Regions from separate parts of the Kocuria arenosa genome, predicted to be linked through region 3. Evidence: riboswitches for the same ligand, from Rfam matches in the RefSeq annotation. Region 3 holds a riboswitch; each other region holds the start of a gene.
The links. A riboswitch is a leader RNA that binds a small molecule or an ion and turns the genes downstream of it on or off. The one in region 3 is predicted to bind thiamine pyrophosphate.

Region 1 (5,431 bases), on a different contig from region 3:
TCAAGGCCGCCGTCTTCCCGCTGTCCTTCTGGCTCCCGGACTCCTATCCGACCGCCTCCGCGCCCGTCACCGCCGTGTTCGCCGGCCTGCTGACCAAGGTGGGCGTGTACTCGATCATCCGCACCGAGACCGTGCTCTTCCCCGGGGAGCGGCTCGACGACCTCCTGATGTGGGTCGCGCTGCTCACCATGGTGGTCGGCATCCTGGGCGCGCTCGCGCAGATCGACATCAAGCGCATGCTCTCCTTCACGCTGATCAGCCACATCGGGTACATGATCTTCGGCGTGGCCGTGGGCACCCAGGAGGCGCTCTCCGCCACGGTCTACTACGTGGCCCACCACATCGTGATCCAGACAAGCCTGTTCCTCGTGGCCGGGCTGATCGAGCGCCGCGGCGGTTCCACCAACGTGGACCGGCTCGCGGGAATGGCCAAGATCTCCCCGCTGCTCGCGCTGCTCTACCTCGTGCCCGCGCTCAACCTCGGGGGGATCCCGCCGTTCTCGGGCTTCCTGGGCAAGACCGGTCTGCTGCAGGCCGGCGTCGACCAGGGCGACGGGCTGGCCTACGCCCTCGTCGCGGGGTCCGTGGCGGTGTCCCTCCTGACCCTGCTCGCCATGATCCGGGTGTGGAACCGCGTGTTCCTGCGCGCGCCGGAGGACGCGGAGTACCCGGACCCGATCCTGCTGGCCCCGGTGCCCGCCGGGTCCCGGTTCCTGCTCACCTCGGGCGCCGTCGACGACCAGGCGGGCCGGTTCGCAGGCAAGGGCGACGTGCGCCTCATGTCTCCCTCGATGCTCGGCGGGGCCTCAGCCCTCGTCGCCGTGGGGGTGGCCCTGACCGTCTTCGCCGGGCCGCTGTTCCAGCTCGCGGACAACGCCGCGGAGAACCTCGTCCGCCCCGAGCGCTACGTCGAGGCCGTGCTGGATCCCGCGTCCGCGCCGCGGCCCGTCGTGGAGGAGGCACCGTGACCCGCCCCAAGAACTCCCTGCTCGTCGAGCTGCCGCTGCTGGTGTGGCTCGTGGTCGTGTGGGGCGCCCTCTGGGGCGACTTCGGCCCCGGCAACCTGCTGGTCGGGCTGGTCCTGGCCCTGCTGGTGACGTGGGTGCTCTACCTGCCGCCCGTGCAGCTGTCCGGCCGGTTCAACCCGTTCCAGTTCGCCGTCTTCGCCGTGACCTTCGTGTGGCAGGTCGCCAAGGCGAGCTTCGAGGTGATGCTCATCGCGATCCTCGTGGGGCCGCGCGCGCGCAACGCCGTGGTCGGCGTCCAGCTCCGCACCCGCTCCGACCTGCTCCTGACGGCCACCGGCCACACCATGACCCTGATCCCCGGCTCGCTCGTCGTGGAGGTGGACCGTGCCGCCGGCACGCTGTACTTCCACGCGCTCAACGTCCGCAGCGCCCAGGAGGCCGAGGACTTCCGCCGGTCCGCGCTGCAGGTGGAGGCCGCCTGGATCCGGATCATGGGCACGCCGGAGGAGCTCGCCGCCCTGCGGGCCGAGGGCCGCCGCGGAGGAGCCTACGACGCGGACCGGCGTGACAGCGCCGCGATCGGCTCCCCGGTCACCGCGAGCCAGCAGATCGTAGGCCGCCGCCGGCACGAGGTCCCCGACGACGTCCCGGCCGGCACCCCGACCGACGCCCCCGAGGAGGACCGCTCGTGATGCAGATCGCCGTGGCCGTCGCGGCCGTGCTGCTCAGCGCGGCCGCCGCGGGCACCCTCTACCGCCTCGCCAAGGGCCCGTCCCTGCTGGACCGCGTGGTGGCCACGGACGTGCTGCTGGCGATCGTCGCGGCCGCCCTGGCCGTGGAGATGGCCTACCACGGCCACCTCAACAACCTGATCCTCATGGTGATCGTCTCGCTGGTCGGGTTCATCGGATCCGTGACCGTGGCGCGCTTCGCCACCCAGACCGCCGAGCACGGGCGGTGAGCGCCGTGCTGGACACCGTCCTGGACGCCGCCGCGGCCGTGTGCCTCGTGGGCGGCGCGCTGATGTCCCTCGCCGCCGCGATCGGCCTGGTCCGCTTTCCGGACCTGCTGACGCGCATGCACGCCGGCACCAAGCCGCAGGTCTTCGGGCTGCTCCTCATGCTCACGGCCGTCGCCCTCGAGAACCGCGAGCCCGTGATGATCCCGCTCATCGCCCTCGGCTGGATCTTCCAGCTGCTCACCGTGCCCGTCTCGGCGCACATGGTGGGCCGCTCGACCTACCGGACCAAGCACCTGAACCGCACCACGCTGACCCAGGACGACCTGCAGAAGGTGCTCGACCGCGCCGCGGAGGGCAGCGGAGAGGGCACCGGGGAGGGCATCACCGCAGGACCTCCGGTGCCGAGCCCGGACGGCCGGCGAGCGGACGGACAGCAGACTGACGGATCGGCGACAACGCGTTAGGCTGGGCAGGATCGACAGGGCGCACCCGCGTCCCCCCTGACGACAAGGAGCAGCACTCCATGAACACCAAGGTCCTCGAACTCGTGGGCACCGGCCTCTCGCTCGGCGGCGTGGCGCTCTCGCACAAGGTGCTCGGCGCCGCGTGGACGCGCATCACCGGCGACCCGCCCCCCGCCCGGAACCCGGACCCGGACGAGGCCTGGACGGGCATCATCATCTGGTCGCTAGTGACCGGCCTCGTGGGCACCGTCATCAAGGTCGCCATCTCCCGCCAGATCGCGAAGATGGAGAACAAGCCGCAGGAGAACCCGAAGGCCTCGAGCCAGGCCGAGGTCTGAGGCCCGGCGGGCACCTCGCGAGGGGGCCCGTCCGGTCGGACACCGCACCGGTGTCCGACCGGACGGGCCCCTATTCGTGCGGTGGACGTGCGGCGGGGAACGTGCCGCGGGAGACGTTTGGCGGGCGTGCGTGGAACGTGCCGCGGGGGACGTGCTGCGGGAACGCCGTGCGGGAACGCCGTGCGGGCGCAGCCGGAGCTCCGGCCCCGCGGGCGCAGCCGGGGTCCCGGGCGTGCACGGAGCGGGCGACGGAGGGGTAGACTCGGTGCCACTGAACGACAGGGGAGCGTCCCGCCGGTGAGACCGGCGCGGCGCTGAGAGTGCGGATCGCCGCAGACCCTCGAACCTGCTCCGGTTAGCACCGGCGAAGGGAGTCGAGCATCTCAGGGGTGTTCCCCGGGAGAGCGCCACCGGCGCGGCCCGCGGAACCCCGTCCCCTCCTGGCACCGACGGCTCGCTGAGCCCAGGAGGAACGCACCGTGAACACCACCACCCACCGTCCCGCCGGCCGCCCCGGCACGTCCCGCACGTCGTCCTGGCGCGTTGTCGACATCGTCGTGGCCGCCGTCCTCGCCGCCGTGTGCGCGGTCGTCTTCTGGGCCTGGTCGAACCTGCTCTACCCCGTGGTCGGCACGGCGGCGGTCGCCTACCCGCCCGCCGTGGGACTGATCGCCGGCGGCTGGCTGGTGGCCGGCGTGCTCGGCGGCCTGATCATCCGCAAGCCCGGCGCCGCGCTGTTCTGCGAGCTGCTCGCAGCCGTGATCGAGAGCTTCCTGGGCACCCATTTCGGTCTGCTGGTCATCCTCTCCGGACTCGTCCAGGGCATCGGCGCGGAACTGGCCTTCGCCGCCTTCCGGTACCGCCGGTTCGACGCCCTCGCGGCGGCCGTCGCGGGGGCTGTGAGCGGGATCTTCCTCGGCGTGCACGAGAACATCGTCTACAACTACGAGTGGGCGCTGGGACACCAGGTGGTCTACGTGGTCCTGGCCGCCGTCTCCGGGGCGGTGCTCGCGGGCCTCCTCATGCAGGCCGTGGTGCGGGCCCTCGCGGCCACCGGCGTCCTGCAGGGTCTCGCCTCGGGGCGGGCCGTGCGCCGATGACGGCCCCCACGGTCCGGCGCCCCGCCGTGCCCGCGGCCCGTGGGGCGCGCGTCGAGGCCCTCGGCTTCGGCTGGCACCACCCCGGGCGGGAGACAGCGGCGCTGCGCGGTGTCGACCTCGTGGTGGAACCGGGGGAGCGGGTGCTCCTGCTGGGGCCCAGCGGGGCGGGCAAGTCCACCTTCCTGCACGCCCTGGCAGGCGTCCTCCACGACGACGACGGGCAGTCCGGCTCCGGCGAGCTGCTGCTCGACGGCACGCCCCCGGAGCAGGCGCGCGGCCGGGCCGGGCTCGTGCAGCAGGACCCCGAGTCCCAGGTGGTGCTGTCCCGGATCGGCGACGACACCGCGTTCGGCCTCGAGAACCTCGCGGTGCCCCGCGAGCAGATCTGGCCGCGGGTGCGCGCGGCGCTCGACGCCGTGGGCCTGGACCTCCCGCTCGACCACTCCACCGCAGCCCTGTCCGGTGGGCAGAAGCAGCGCCTGGCCCTCGCGGGCGCCGTGGCCATGAGCCCCGGGCTGCTGCTGCTCGACGAGCCGACGGCCAACCTGGACCCTGCCGGCGTGCGGCAGGTCCGCGACGCCGTGGTGTCCTGCCTCGACCACGGCGGGGCCACGCTCGTGGTCGTGGAGCACCGCGTCGCCGTGTGGGCCGAGGTCGTGGACCGCGTCGTCGTGCTCGGCCGCGACGGGGGGATCACCCACGACGGGGCCCCGGGACAGGTGCTCGGTGCAGCGGCCGACGAGCTGAGCCGGGCGGGGGTGTGGGTCCCCGGCCGGGTGCCGGCCACGCGTGCGCCCGCCCGCCCGGCCGCGGGGCATGCCGAGGGTTCTGCCGGAAGCCCGGTCGAGGGTTCTGCCGGGAGTCCTGCTGCGGGTCATGGGGGGAGTCCTGCTGCGGGTCCTGCGGGGAGTCCGGCCGCGGTCGGCGGCCCCGGGGCGGACGGCGAACCGCTGCTGAGCGCCACCGGTCTGGGCGTCTCGCGCAGCCAGCCCTCGGCGCGGCAGCTGCGCGCCCGGCGGCGGGCGCGGCGCCGCGGCGGCCCGGTGGACGACGCCGCCACGGGCCGGGACCTCCCCACGGCGGTGGCCGGCGTGGACCTGTCCCTGCGCCGCGGCCGCGCGCTCGCGCTGACCGGGCCCAACGGCGCCGGCAAGTCCACGCTCGCGCTGACGCTGGCGGGCCTGCTCGCCCCCGTGCGCGGCACGGTGCGCGCCCATCCGAGCCTCGATCGCGGTGCGGGCCCCGACCCTCTGGAGTGGCGCGGCCGGGAGCTCGTGGCCCGTGTCGGGACGGTCTTCCAGGAGCCCGAGCACCAGTTCCTGTGCGCCACCGTGCGCGCCGAGCTCGAGCTCGGCCCCCGGCTGGCGGGCACGCCGGCGGCCGAGCGGGAGCGACGCACGGACGAGCTGCTCCGCCGGCTGCGGCTCTCCCACCTGACCGACGCCAACCCGTTCACCCTCTCCGGCGGCGAGAAGCGGCGGCTGTCCGTGGCCACGGTGCTCGCCACGGACCCGGACGTGCTGGTGCTCGACGAGCCCACCTTCGGCCAGGACGCCCTGACGTGGGCGGAACTCGTCGACCTGCTCGTGGAGCTCGTCGA
Region 2 (5,431 bases), on a different contig from region 3:
GACGGAGCAGCGGTCCGCCGAGCCCGATCCCGCGGAGAGGGCCAAGGCCGAGGCCGCGCGGACGGCGTTCGCGACGATCGCCGCCGCCACCCACCACGAGGAGGCCGCCGCGGAGACGCCGGAGCTCGCCGAGGAGACCGCCCAGCAGGCGGAGTCCCGGCCCGAGGGCTCGGGGCGCTCCCGGAAGAAGCGTCGCGGCAAGCGCAGCCGCAACCGCGGCCAGGGCGCGGAGAACGCCGCCGAGCAGCAGCCGGACGCGGGGGAGAGCCCCGCCCCGGCCGCACCGGACCAGGTCCCCGCGGACGGGTCACCGGCCGAGCCGGGATCGCGCCTGACGATCAACGGCGAGGTCATCGAGCTGCCGCAGGGCCACGCCGTCGTCGAGGAGCCCGCCGAGGCCCGGCCGCTGAGCCTGGACTCGCTCGCGGAGGTCCTCGGGCAGACGGCGCCGGACGCCGGTTCCGTTCCCCAGGAGGCCACCGCCGAGGAGGTCACCCCCGAGGCGGTCACCGCCGCGCAGGAGGCCGTGGCACGGGAGACAGCGACGCAGGAGCCCGTGGCGCGGGAGAGCGCGGAGCAGCTGGTGCCCACCCCGTCGGCGGCTCCGGAGCAGGCGAGCACCGAGCCGGCACGGCCCCGTCGTCGCTCCCGGCGCGCCTCGGCCCCGGCGGCACGGCCGGGCGAGGCCGAGGTGACCGCCGGCCAGGCGGTCGCCGCGGAGGGCGCCCGGCACGAGGCCAAGGCCGTCGCCCAGCGCTCCCCGGAGGACTCCTCCCGCCGGGCGCCGACCGTCGTCGGCGTCGGCGTCAAGGCCGAGGACCTCACCAGCGGCAGGCCCGCCGACCGGGGCTGAGCCGCCCCGCCGAGCAGGACGACGGAGGACCCCGACCAGCACGGTCGGGGTCCTCCGTCGTCGCGGACCGTCACGGACCGTCCCGGTCCGCCCGGCCCCCTCGCGGCGGCGTACCGTGGTGCGCACCACAGCACACCCGGGGCCGCCGTCCCGTCCGCCGGGGAGAGCGGCCGCCCGTTCCAGGGAGCATCGCCATGACCAGTGCAGACACCATCCGCACCGCCGGCGCGGACCTCTTCGTCCGCCGGGACCCGTCGGCCGTGGACCGCCACTACACGGAGGACTTCGTCCAGCACTCGCCGCTCGCGCCGGACGGACGCGAGGGCCTCCGGCAGTTCGTGCGCAGCATGCCCGACGACTTCCGCGTGGACCTCGTCCGGGTGCTCGACGACCACGGGACGGTGGTCGCCCACTCGGCCTACGCGGGACTCGGCCCGGAGCCCCTGGTCGGCTTCGACGTGTTCCGCGTGGACGACGGGCGGATCGCCGAGCACTGGGACGCCTTCGAGCCCCTGCGCACGGACTCCGACGGCGCCCGCCCCCAGCTCGACGGCCCCGTCGAGGTCACGGACCACGAGCGGACGCAGGACAACAAGCGCATTGCCGCGGAGTGGGTCGAGTCCGCCCTCGTCGCGGGCGACCGCCACGCCGTCCAGGACCACATGAGCCCCCGGGGCTGCACCGAGCACACCGCCCGCACGCCGGACGGCCCGCAGCCCGCGTACCGGCGGCTGCGCCGGGTGGTCGGCGAGGGGAACTTCGTGCTGACCGTCGCGGAGGCCGTCACGGGCGGCGACCGCGGCGACGGAGCCGCCGGCACGGTCGCCTGCTACGACCTCTGGCGCCTCGACGACGGCCGGATCGTGGAGCACTGGGGCGTCGCCCAACCGGTGCCCGAGAGGATGGCGCACGCCAACGGCATGTTCTGAGCCGGCGGCCGGGGTCCGTCCGCGTCCCGGTTCCCGCGCCGACTAGACTGGCAGGACACCTGACACGGGGTGCCGCACGAGCGGCTGAGAACACACCCGTCGAACCTGATCTAGCCAGTACTAGCGAAGGGATGTCGCAGATGCGCGATGCCGTACCCACGTCCGCCCGCACACCAGCAGCCGCGAGGCCGGCGCCGCCGGACCCCGCCCTCGCCGAGGACGCCGCCGCGGCCCTGGAGGACCTGCGCTCCGCGGCGCCGCTCGTGCAGTGCATCACCAATGCCGTGGTCACCAACTTCACCGCCAACGTGCTGCTCGCCGTGGGCGCGTCCCCGGCGATGACCGACATCCAGGGCGAGGGCGGGGTCTTCGCGGAGCTCGCCGACGGCCTGCTCGTCAACACCGGCACGCCCACCGCCGAGCAGCGCGGCGCCGCCTACGAGGCGGTCGGGGCCCGGGGCCGCGCGGGCCGGGCGTGGGTCCTGGACCCGGTGGCGGTGGGCGCCCTGCCCGTGCGCACGGCGCTGGCCCGCGACCTGCTCGAGTTCCGGCCGGCGATCGTGCGCGGCAACTCCTCCGAGGTGATCGCCCTCGCCGGCGGCGCCGGAGGCCGCGGCACGGACGCCACCCACGGCGTCGACGCCGCCCGGGACGCCGCCGCCGCGCTCGCCGAGCGGGCCGGCTCGGCGGTGGCCGTGTCCGGGCCCGTGGACCTCGTGCGCTCCCCGGACGGCACGGTCGTCCGCGTGCCGCACGGCACGCCCCTGCTGACCCGCATCACCGGAGGCGGCTGCGCCCTGGGCGCCCTCATGGCCGCGTTCACCGCCGTGCGCGCGGATCCGGCCGCCGCGGCGGTGGCCGCCACCACGGTGTACACCCTCGCGGCCGAGGACGCGGCCGCCGACTCCGGCGGGCCCGGCTCCTTCGCCGTGGCGCTGCTGGACCGGCTGCACGCCGTCACGCCGGAGCGGATCGCCGCCCGGGCGGAGCTCGTGCGCGAGGAGGGCACCCGGTGAGCCCGCGCCTCGACCCCGCCGCCCTTGCCCTGCACCTCGTGACCGACACCGCCCTGAGCTCGCCCCGGACGGTTTCGGACGTCGTGGCGGCCGCCGTCCGCGGCGGCGCCACGATGGTCCAGGTCCGTGCGAAGGACGCCCCGGTCCGCGAGCTCGTCGCCCTCCTCACGGCCGTCGCCGAGCGCGTGGGCCGGGAGGTGCCCGTGCTCGTGGACGACCGCGCGGACGTCTACCTCGCCGCCCGCGCGGCCGGCGCCCCCGTGGCCGGGGTGCACGTCGGTCAGTCGGACCTGCCCGTGGCGCTCGCCCGGGCGATCTGCGGGCCCCATGCCGTGCTCGGCCTCAGCGCCGCCACGGCGGAGGAGCTCGACGCCGCCTCCGCCCTGCCCGCCGGGACGGTCGACTACCTGGGGGTCGGGGCGGTGCGGGCGACCCGCACGAAGCCGGACCACCCCGAGCCGCTGGGCGTCGAGGGCTTCGCCCGCGCCGCGGGCCGCACGACCCTGCCCTGCCTGGCCATCGGCGGGGTGGAGGTCGGGGACGCCGCCGCCCTGCGCGCCGCGGGCGCCGCCGGCCTGGCCGTGGTCTCCGGGATCTGCGCCGACCCCGACCCCGAGGCCGCGGCCGCCCGCTACGTGCGGGCCTTCGCCGCCGTGACCGCCGAGGAGGTGGTCCGGTGACCGCCCGCGTGCCCCGTGTCCTGGCCATCGCCGGCACCGACCCCACGGGCGGCGCCGGCCAGCACGCCGACCTCAAGTCGATCGCCGCGATGGGCGGCTACGGGATGAGCGCCGTCACCGCCGTCGTCGTCCAGAACACCGTGGGCGTGCGCTCCATCCACGTCCCGCCGGTCGAGTTCCTCTCCGCCCAGCTCGACGCGGTCGCCGAGGACGTCGAGATCGACGCCGTCAAGATCGGGATGCTCGGATCCGTGCCGGTCATCGAGGCCGTCACCCGGTGGCTCGGGACCCACCGGCCGCCGGTCGTGGTCCTGGACCCCGTCATGGTCGCGACCTCCGGGGGGCGCCTGCTGGAGCGCGAGGCCGAGGACGCCCTGCGCTCGATGCTGGGCCTCGCCGACCTGATCACCCCGAACCTGCAGGAGCTCGCCGTGCTCGCCGGGGAGGACCCGGCGCCGTCGTGGGAGGAGGCCCTCGCGCAGGGCCACCGCGTGGCCCGCGCCCACGGGACCCTGGTGCTCGTCAAGGGCGGGCACCTCGCCGGCGACCGGACGCCCGACGCCCTCGTGGGCCCGGACGCCCCGGAGCCCCTCGTGGCGTTCGACGGCGCCCGCGTGCCCACCGAGAACTCCCACGGCACCGGCTGCTCCCTCTCCTCGGCCCTGGCCACGCTCCAGGTGCGGCACGGGGACTGGTCACGGAGCCTGCGGATCGCCCGGGACTGGCTGCGCGGAGCCCTCGAGGCCTCCGGGGAGCTCTCGGTCGGCCACGGGAGCGGTCCCGTCCACCACTTCCACCACGTCCAGGACGCCCTCGAGGCCTGGGGCACGGCGCCGGAGCGGTTCAGCGACGAGCTGTGGGAGGCCTCCGCGGCCGTGCGGCGCGAGATCGAGGAGCTCGAGTTCGTCCGCCTCCTCGGCGACGGCCGGCTGGAGCCGGACCGCTTCCTCGCCTACCTCGACCAGGACCTGCAGTACCTCGACGGCTACAGCCGGGCGCTCGCCCTGCTGGCGGCCAGGGCGCCCGACGAGGAGCAACGGCTGTTCTTCGCGGCCGGCGCCGTGTCCTGCACCGAGACCGAGGCGCGGCTGCACCGGACCCGGCTGCAGCACGCGGGGGACGGCGGCGGCCGGGACGGGCTCAGCGAGGTGACCCGGCGCTACACCACGTTCCTGCTCGCGGCCACCGCGGCAGAGCCCTACCCGGTCGGTCTCGCCGCCGTGCTGCCGTGCTACTGGGTCTACGCGGACGTGGGACGCCACCTGGGCGGGCTCGCCGCGGCCGGCGGGCCCGACGAGCACCCCTACGCGGACTGGCTGGCCACCTACGCGGACGAGGGGTTCCAGGAGGCGACCCGCACGGCCCGACGGCTGCTCGACGCCGCCGCCCGCGAGGCCCCGGCTGAGGTGCGGGACCGGATGCGGGAGGTGTTCCTGGAGGCCTGCGCGCTCGAGCGGGACTTCTTCGCCGCGCCGGTGGCGGAGCGCCGGTTGGCGGGCGCTGACCGGATCGAGTAGTCTTGATCTTCGGTGCCCTGCCGGTGCGCGCGTGTAGAAACTCGACACCCCACCTGGCGGCACATGCGGGTGCAGTTCCTGAATTGCGGCGAACCTGCGCTGACCTCGGCCTAGTCCCACGGGCCGGTCACCGACAGCTCGTCTCAACGTCGTTGGTCCTGACAGGTATGCGCTCGACCCACACTGTTTACACATGACGTCGAGAGAAGTGAGTTCCCAAGTGGTGTACGCGATTGTCCGCGCTGGCGGCCGCCAGGAAAAGGTTTCCGTCGGAGACCTCGTTACCCTTGACCGCGTCGCCGGCGGAGCAGGCAGCACCATCGAGCTCCCTGCCCTGCTGCTGGTCGACGGGGACAAGATCACCTCGGATGCCCAGACCCTGGCGAGCGTCAAGGTCACGGCCGAGATCGTCGAGAACCTCCGCGGTCCCAAGATC
Region 3 (5,431 bases):
AGCGCTCGGCGCGGCGGCGCACCACCTTGTAGACGCGCCCGTCGTCGGGAACGCCCAGGTCCCGGGCGGCCCGTGCCACGGCGAGCGGGGGCTGCTCCGGCAGGGGGTCGGTGCCCCACTCCAGGAGCCCGGTCAGCAGCGGGCGCTCGAGCACGGTGGCCAGGGCCGCACGGGCCCCGGGCACCCGGGTCAGCTCCAGCAGCCCGCTCGGCGGCGCGGACGGGCACCCCGGCACGTCGCTGGGCAGCCGGGCCGCGCGCTCCAGCCAGAAGATGTCGCCGAAGAGGGTGGCGAGCAGCACGGCGGCGGCAAGCCGGTCGTCGCTCGGCGCGGCGTCCTCCGGGAGGCCCTGCTCCCAGTGCGTGCCGAGGGCGCGGCGGGCGGGCTCACCGGCCAGCCGGACGCGCAGCTGCACGTCCTCCGGGCCGCGGGCGGTCTCCGCGGGACGCTCCACCGCGTGCCGCACCTGGGGGTCGAGCTCGGGGTCCATGGGCCACCTCTCCGTCGTCGTCCTGCGTCCATGCTCCCAGAACGTGCTGGGCGGCGGCGGGGAGCCGGTCGGTCATCGGGACGGTGGGCCGGGGTGGGGGACCGTGCCGGGCTCAGGCGGGGAGCAGGCTGCGCAGCTGCCCCGCGGCGACGCGGGGATCGGGGGCCTCGGTGACGGCGCGGACGACGACGACGCCGCGCGCCCCGGCGTCCAGCACCTGCGGGAGCCGCTGCTCGTCGATCCCGCCGATGGCGAACCACGGCACGGGCAGGACCTCCGGGTCCGCGTCGAGCCGGGCCTCCGTCAGTGCGGCGACCGCGCGGACGAACTCCAGTCCGGTGGCCGGGCGCCCCGGCTTCGTGGGCGTGGCCCAGACGGGGCCGGTGCAGAAGTAGTCGACGTCCGGGTCCTCGAGCGCCGTCCGGGCCTGTCCGAGGTCGTGGGTGGATCGCCCGATCAGCACGTCGGGGCCCAGCAGGTGCCGGGCCTGGGCGGGAGTGAGGTCGTGCTGGCCCACGTGGAAGACGTCGGCGCCCACCAGCGCGGCGATGTCGGCGCGGTCGTTGACGGCGAACAGGGCGCCGTACTCGGCGGCGACCCGGCCCAGCAGCCGCAGCGCGGCGATCTCCTCGTCCGCGTCGATGCTCTTGTCCCGCAGCTGGACGATGGTCGCGCCACCGGAGTACGCGGCGTGCAGGAACTCCTCGAGGTCGCCCCGGTCCCGGCGGGTGTCCGTGCACACGTACAGCCGGGCGGCGAGGAGCTTTGCCGTCCGGGCATCTCGCAGGGGAGGCTCGGCGGGGGCGGAGGCGTCACGGGTATGCTGGGTCACACGCTGATGATAGGTCAGCGGTTCTGCGGGAGCCCCACCGGGGGCTGAGAGGGCGTCCAGCGCCGACCGCCACACCTGATGCGGGTCATGCCGCCGTAGGAAAGGACGTTCCGTGTGACTTCCGCGCACCTCGCCCCGACGACCGCACCCCACCCCCTGGTCGGGCAGCCCGAGCACGTCCGGGCCGACGTCGCCGTGGTCGGCGCCGGGGTGATCGGCCTCGCCACCGCCTGGGAGCTGCGCCGCCGCGGCCGCTCGGTGGCCGTGGTGGACCCCGAACCGGGCTCCGGCGCGAGCCGCGCCGCGGCCGGGATGCTCGCCCCGGTGAGCGAGGTCCAGTACCGGCAGGAGCCCCTGTACCCCCTCATGACCGCCTCGGCCGCCGAGTACCCGGGGTTCGTGGCCGCCCTCGAGCAGGCCGCCGGGGGGACGGTGGGCCACCGGGCCACCGAGACCCTGGTCTGCGGGGTGGACGCCGCCGACCGGCAGGCCCTGGCGGACCTCCGCGCGCTGCAGGGGCGCCACGGCATGACGGTGGAGCAGCTGACCCTGCGCGCCGCCCGGGCCCTCGAGCCCGCCCTGAGCCCGCGGCTGTCCGCCGCGTTGCGGATCCCCGACGACCACCAGGTGGACCCGCGCCGGCTCGTGGCCGGGCTGCTCGCCGCCCTCCTCGCCCCGGAGCTCCCGGAGCCCGTCGAGACCTCGGAGGCCCCGGAGCCCCTGGAGCGTCCGGAGGTCCCCGAGCCATCGCCCGCGCGCGACGGCGGACCGGCCCACCTCGTCCACGACCTCGCCACGGGGCTGCGCCGCAACGCCGAGGGCGCCGTGACCGGCGTCCGCCTGGCCGGCGGCGGGATGGTCTCCGCGACCTGGACGGTCCTCGCCCCGGGTGCCGACCTCGGCGACCTCGAGGGTCTGCCGGAGGACTGGCACCCGCCCCTGCGGCCGGTGCACGGGGACATCCTGCGCGCCCGGGTCCTCGCCGGGGCGCCGGCGCTGCTCGAGCGCACCGTCCGCGGCCTGGTGCACGGAGTGCCCGTCTACCTGGTGCCCCGCACCGACGGGACCGTGGTGATCGGGGCGACCTCCCGCGAGGACGACCTGACCGGGCCCAGCGCCGGCGGCGTGTTCCGGCTGCTGCGCGACGCCCAGGCCCTCGTGCCCGGCGTCGCCGACCTCGAGCTGGTCGAGGTGCTGGCCCGCGCCCGGCCCGGCACCCCGGACGACATCCCGTACCTCGGCCGGGTCCGCGACCCCGACGGCTCGCCCGTGCCGGGGCTCGTGGTCTCCACCGGCTACTTCCGCCACGGCGTCCTGCTCGCCCCGCTGGCCGCCCGGCTCGCCGCGCAGCTGGTCGCCGGAGGGGCCGGGCCCGATCCGGCCGCCGACGCCGAGCACCTCGCCACCACCGACCCGCACCGCTTCGACCGACCCGTCGAGGCCCGTCGACAGGACCCCGAGCCGGCCGCCGCCGGACCCGGGCCCCGGAGCAGGAGCCCCCGATGACCGCCATCACCCTCAACGGCCGCCCGCACGAGGTGGCGGCGGAGGCGACCGTCGTCGACCTCGTCGCCGAGACCGTCGGCCGGGCCCTGGGCCCCGACGGCGCCCCGCTGGACGGTGGGCGCCTCGGCGTGGCCGTGGCCGTGGACGCCGCGGTCGTGCCCCGCAGCCGCTGGCGGCGGACCCCTGTGGCGGAGGGCCAGGCCGTCGAGATCATCACCGCCGTCCAAGGAGGCTGACGTGACCGTCCCGCACCCCGACCCGCTCCTGCTCGACGGCACGGAGCTGACCTCCCGGCTCATCATGGGCACCGGCGGCCTCAGCTCGCTGCACACCCTCGAGCAGGCGCTGCTGGCCTCCGGCACCGAGCTGACCACCGTGGCCCTGCGCCGCTACGCCCCCGGCCAGGGCGACTCCCTCTTCGCGCTGCTCGAGCGCAACGACATCCGGATCCTGCCCAACACCGCCGGGTGCTACACGGCCCGGGACGCGCTGCTCACCGCCGAGCTCGGCCGGGAGGCCCTCGAGACCGACTGGGTCAAGCTCGAGGTGATCGCCGACGAGGACACCCTGCTGCCCGACGTCGTAGAGCTCCTCGACGCCACCGAGCAGCTCGTGGCGCGCGGCTTCAAGGTCTTCGCCTACACCTCGGACGACCCGGCCGTGGCGCGCCGCCTCGAGGACCTGGGCGCGGCGGCGGTGATGCCCCTGGGCGCCCCCATCGGCACGGGCCTGGGCATCCTCAACCCGCACAACATCGAGCTCATCGCCTCCCGGGCGTCCGTGCCCGTGGTGCTCGACGCCGGGATCGGCACGGCCTCCGAGGCCGCCCTGGCCATGGAGCTGGGCTGCGACGCCGTGCTGCTGGCCAGCGCCGTCACCCGTGCCCAGGACCCGGTGGCGATGGCCACCGCGATGCGGCACGCGGTGGTCGCCGGCCGGCTCGCCGCCGGCGCCGGGCGCATCCCGGTCCGCAGCCACGCCCAGGCGTCCTCGCCGATGGCCGGACGGATCGATCCGGGCGCGTCCGACGACGGGCCGGCCGCCGAGCCGGCCGACGCGCCGCGCGGGGACTGGGCGCCCGTGGGGGAGCGGCCGTGAGCCCGCTGCCCCCGCTCGTGGAACCCGGCCCCGAACTGACCCGCGAGGAGCTCGAGCGCTACGCCCGGCACCTGACCCTGCCCGGGATAGGGCCCCTCGGCCAGCGGCGGCTGGGCGGTGCCCGCGTGCTCGTCGTCGGCGCCGGGGGACTGGGCTCCCCGGCCCTGCAGTACCTCGCCGCGGCGGGGGTCGGGACCCTCGGGATCGTCGACGACGACGTCGTGGCGCTCTCCAACCTGCAGCGCCAGGTGGTGCACACGACCGCCGACGTCGGCCGCCCCAAGGCCGTCTCCGCCGCCGACGCCGTCACCGCGCTCAACCCTCTCGTGGACGTGCGGATCCACCCCGTGCGTCTGTCCGCGGACAACGCCGTGGACCTCATCGGCCAGTACGACCTGGTCCTGGACGGCGCCGACAACTTCGCGACCCGCTACGTGGTCAGCGACGCCGCCGCCCTGACCGGCACGCCCTGCGTCTGGGGCTCGATCCTGCGCTTCGAGGGGCAGGTCAGCGTCTTCTGGGCCGGGCACGGGCCCACCTACCGGGATCTCTACCCCGAGGCCCCGCCGGACGGGGAGGTGCCGAGCTGCGCCGAGGGCGGCGTCTTCGGCATGCTCCCCGCGACCGTCGGCTCGGTCATGGTCACGGAGGCCGTCAAGCTCATCACCGGCACCGGGGAGCCCCTGCTCGGGCGGGTGCTGCTGCACGACGCGCTCGCGATGACCTGGCGCGAGATGCGCCTGGCCCCGGATCCCGGCGCCGCCCCGGTCACCGCGGTGGCCGAGCCCGACGCCGTCTGCGCCCTGCCCGGGGCGGACCCCGCCGAGACCGTCGGGGCGGCCGAGCTGGCCCGGCTGCTCGAGCGCCGGGAGCACGGGGAGGCGTCCTTCGCCCTGGTGGACGTGCGCGAGGCCTGGGAGCGGGAGCTCGTGGCCATCGACGGCGCCGTGCCCGTCCCGCTGCAGGACATCCTGGACCGGGGCGCGGACGCCCTGCCGCCGGAGGCGCGCGGCGCGGACCTCGTGCTGCACTGCAAGGCCGGGGCCCGCTCCGCGACCGCCCTGGCCGCGCTGCGGCCGTTCTTCGCGCAGCGGGAGGAGCGGGTCCGCCACCTCGAGGGCGGGGTGCTCGCCTGGGTGGAGCAGGTGGAGCCGGACAAACCGGTCTACTGACTGCTCCTGCGATCCTGGAGGCATCACGCCTCGACGTGCCACCGTGCCACGGGGATCGGTGACGACGGTCTCCGCGTTCCGGGGCGAGAGCGCTCAGCGGTGACAGCGCTCAGCGGTGGCTCGATCCCTCGGAACCATGTCCTGCGTTCCCGTGGGCGGAGACGCAGTCGCCTCTGCCACGGCGATCACCCCCGCCCCGGTACGTGGGAACCACCGGATGGTCACCGGGGTGGTGGCGAGCAGCACGAGGTCGAAGTCATGCTCTGGTGACGCAGTCCCGCTTCTCGCGGTGACGGAGGGACCGCCGTCGAAGCCGTCACGAGAATGGTGTGC

Region 1: another riboswitch for thiamine pyrophosphate. It lies ahead of ACFYE3_RS01865 (ECF transporter S component); the one in region 3 lies ahead of ACFYE3_RS06820 (FAD-dependent oxidoreductase).
Region 2: another riboswitch for thiamine pyrophosphate. It lies ahead of thiM (hydroxyethylthiazole kinase); the one in region 3 lies ahead of ACFYE3_RS06820 (FAD-dependent oxidoreductase).

Annotation. Positions count from the first base shown of each region.
Region 1 covers NZ_JBHZTA010000001.1:391,470-396,900, forward strand. Annotated here, with positions in the region: gene ACFYE3_RS01840 (Na+/H+ antiporter subunit D) at 1-968, shown strand, start outside; gene ACFYE3_RS01845 (Na+/H+ antiporter subunit E) at 965-1,660, shown strand; gene ACFYE3_RS01850 (monovalent cation/H+ antiporter complex subunit F) at 1,657-1,929, shown strand; gene mnhG (monovalent cation/H(+) antiporter subunit G) at 1,926-2,393, shown strand; gene ACFYE3_RS01860 (DUF4235 domain-containing protein) at 2,453-2,731, shown strand; TPP riboswitch at 3,002-3,121, shown strand; gene ACFYE3_RS01865 (ECF transporter S component) at 3,211-3,831, shown strand; gene ACFYE3_RS01870 (ABC transporter ATP-binding protein) at 3,828-5,431, shown strand, end outside.
Region 2 covers NZ_JBHZTA010000002.1:61,035-66,465, forward strand. Annotated here, with positions in the region: gene ACFYE3_RS03675 (Rne/Rng family ribonuclease) at 1-853, shown strand, start outside; gene ACFYE3_RS03680 (nuclear transport factor 2 family protein) at 1,048-1,782, shown strand; TPP riboswitch at 1,838-1,931, shown strand; gene thiM (hydroxyethylthiazole kinase) at 1,923-2,798, shown strand; gene thiE (thiamine phosphate synthase) at 2,795-3,478, shown strand; gene ACFYE3_RS03695 (bifunctional hydroxymethylpyrimidine kinase/phosphomethylpyrimidine kinase) at 3,475-4,995, shown strand; gene rplU (50S ribosomal protein L21) at 5,216-5,431, shown strand, end outside.
Region 3 covers NZ_JBHZTA010000003.1:169,135-174,565, reverse strand. Annotated here, with positions in the region: gene ACFYE3_RS06830 (hypothetical protein) at 1-490, opposite strand, end outside; gene thiE (thiamine phosphate synthase) at 603-1,322, opposite strand; TPP riboswitch at 1,338-1,441, shown strand; gene ACFYE3_RS06820 (FAD-dependent oxidoreductase) at 1,437-2,828, shown strand; gene thiS (sulfur carrier protein ThiS) at 2,825-3,064, shown strand; gene ACFYE3_RS06810 (thiazole synthase) at 3,066-3,926, shown strand; gene moeB (molybdopterin-synthase adenylyltransferase MoeB) at 3,923-5,098, shown strand.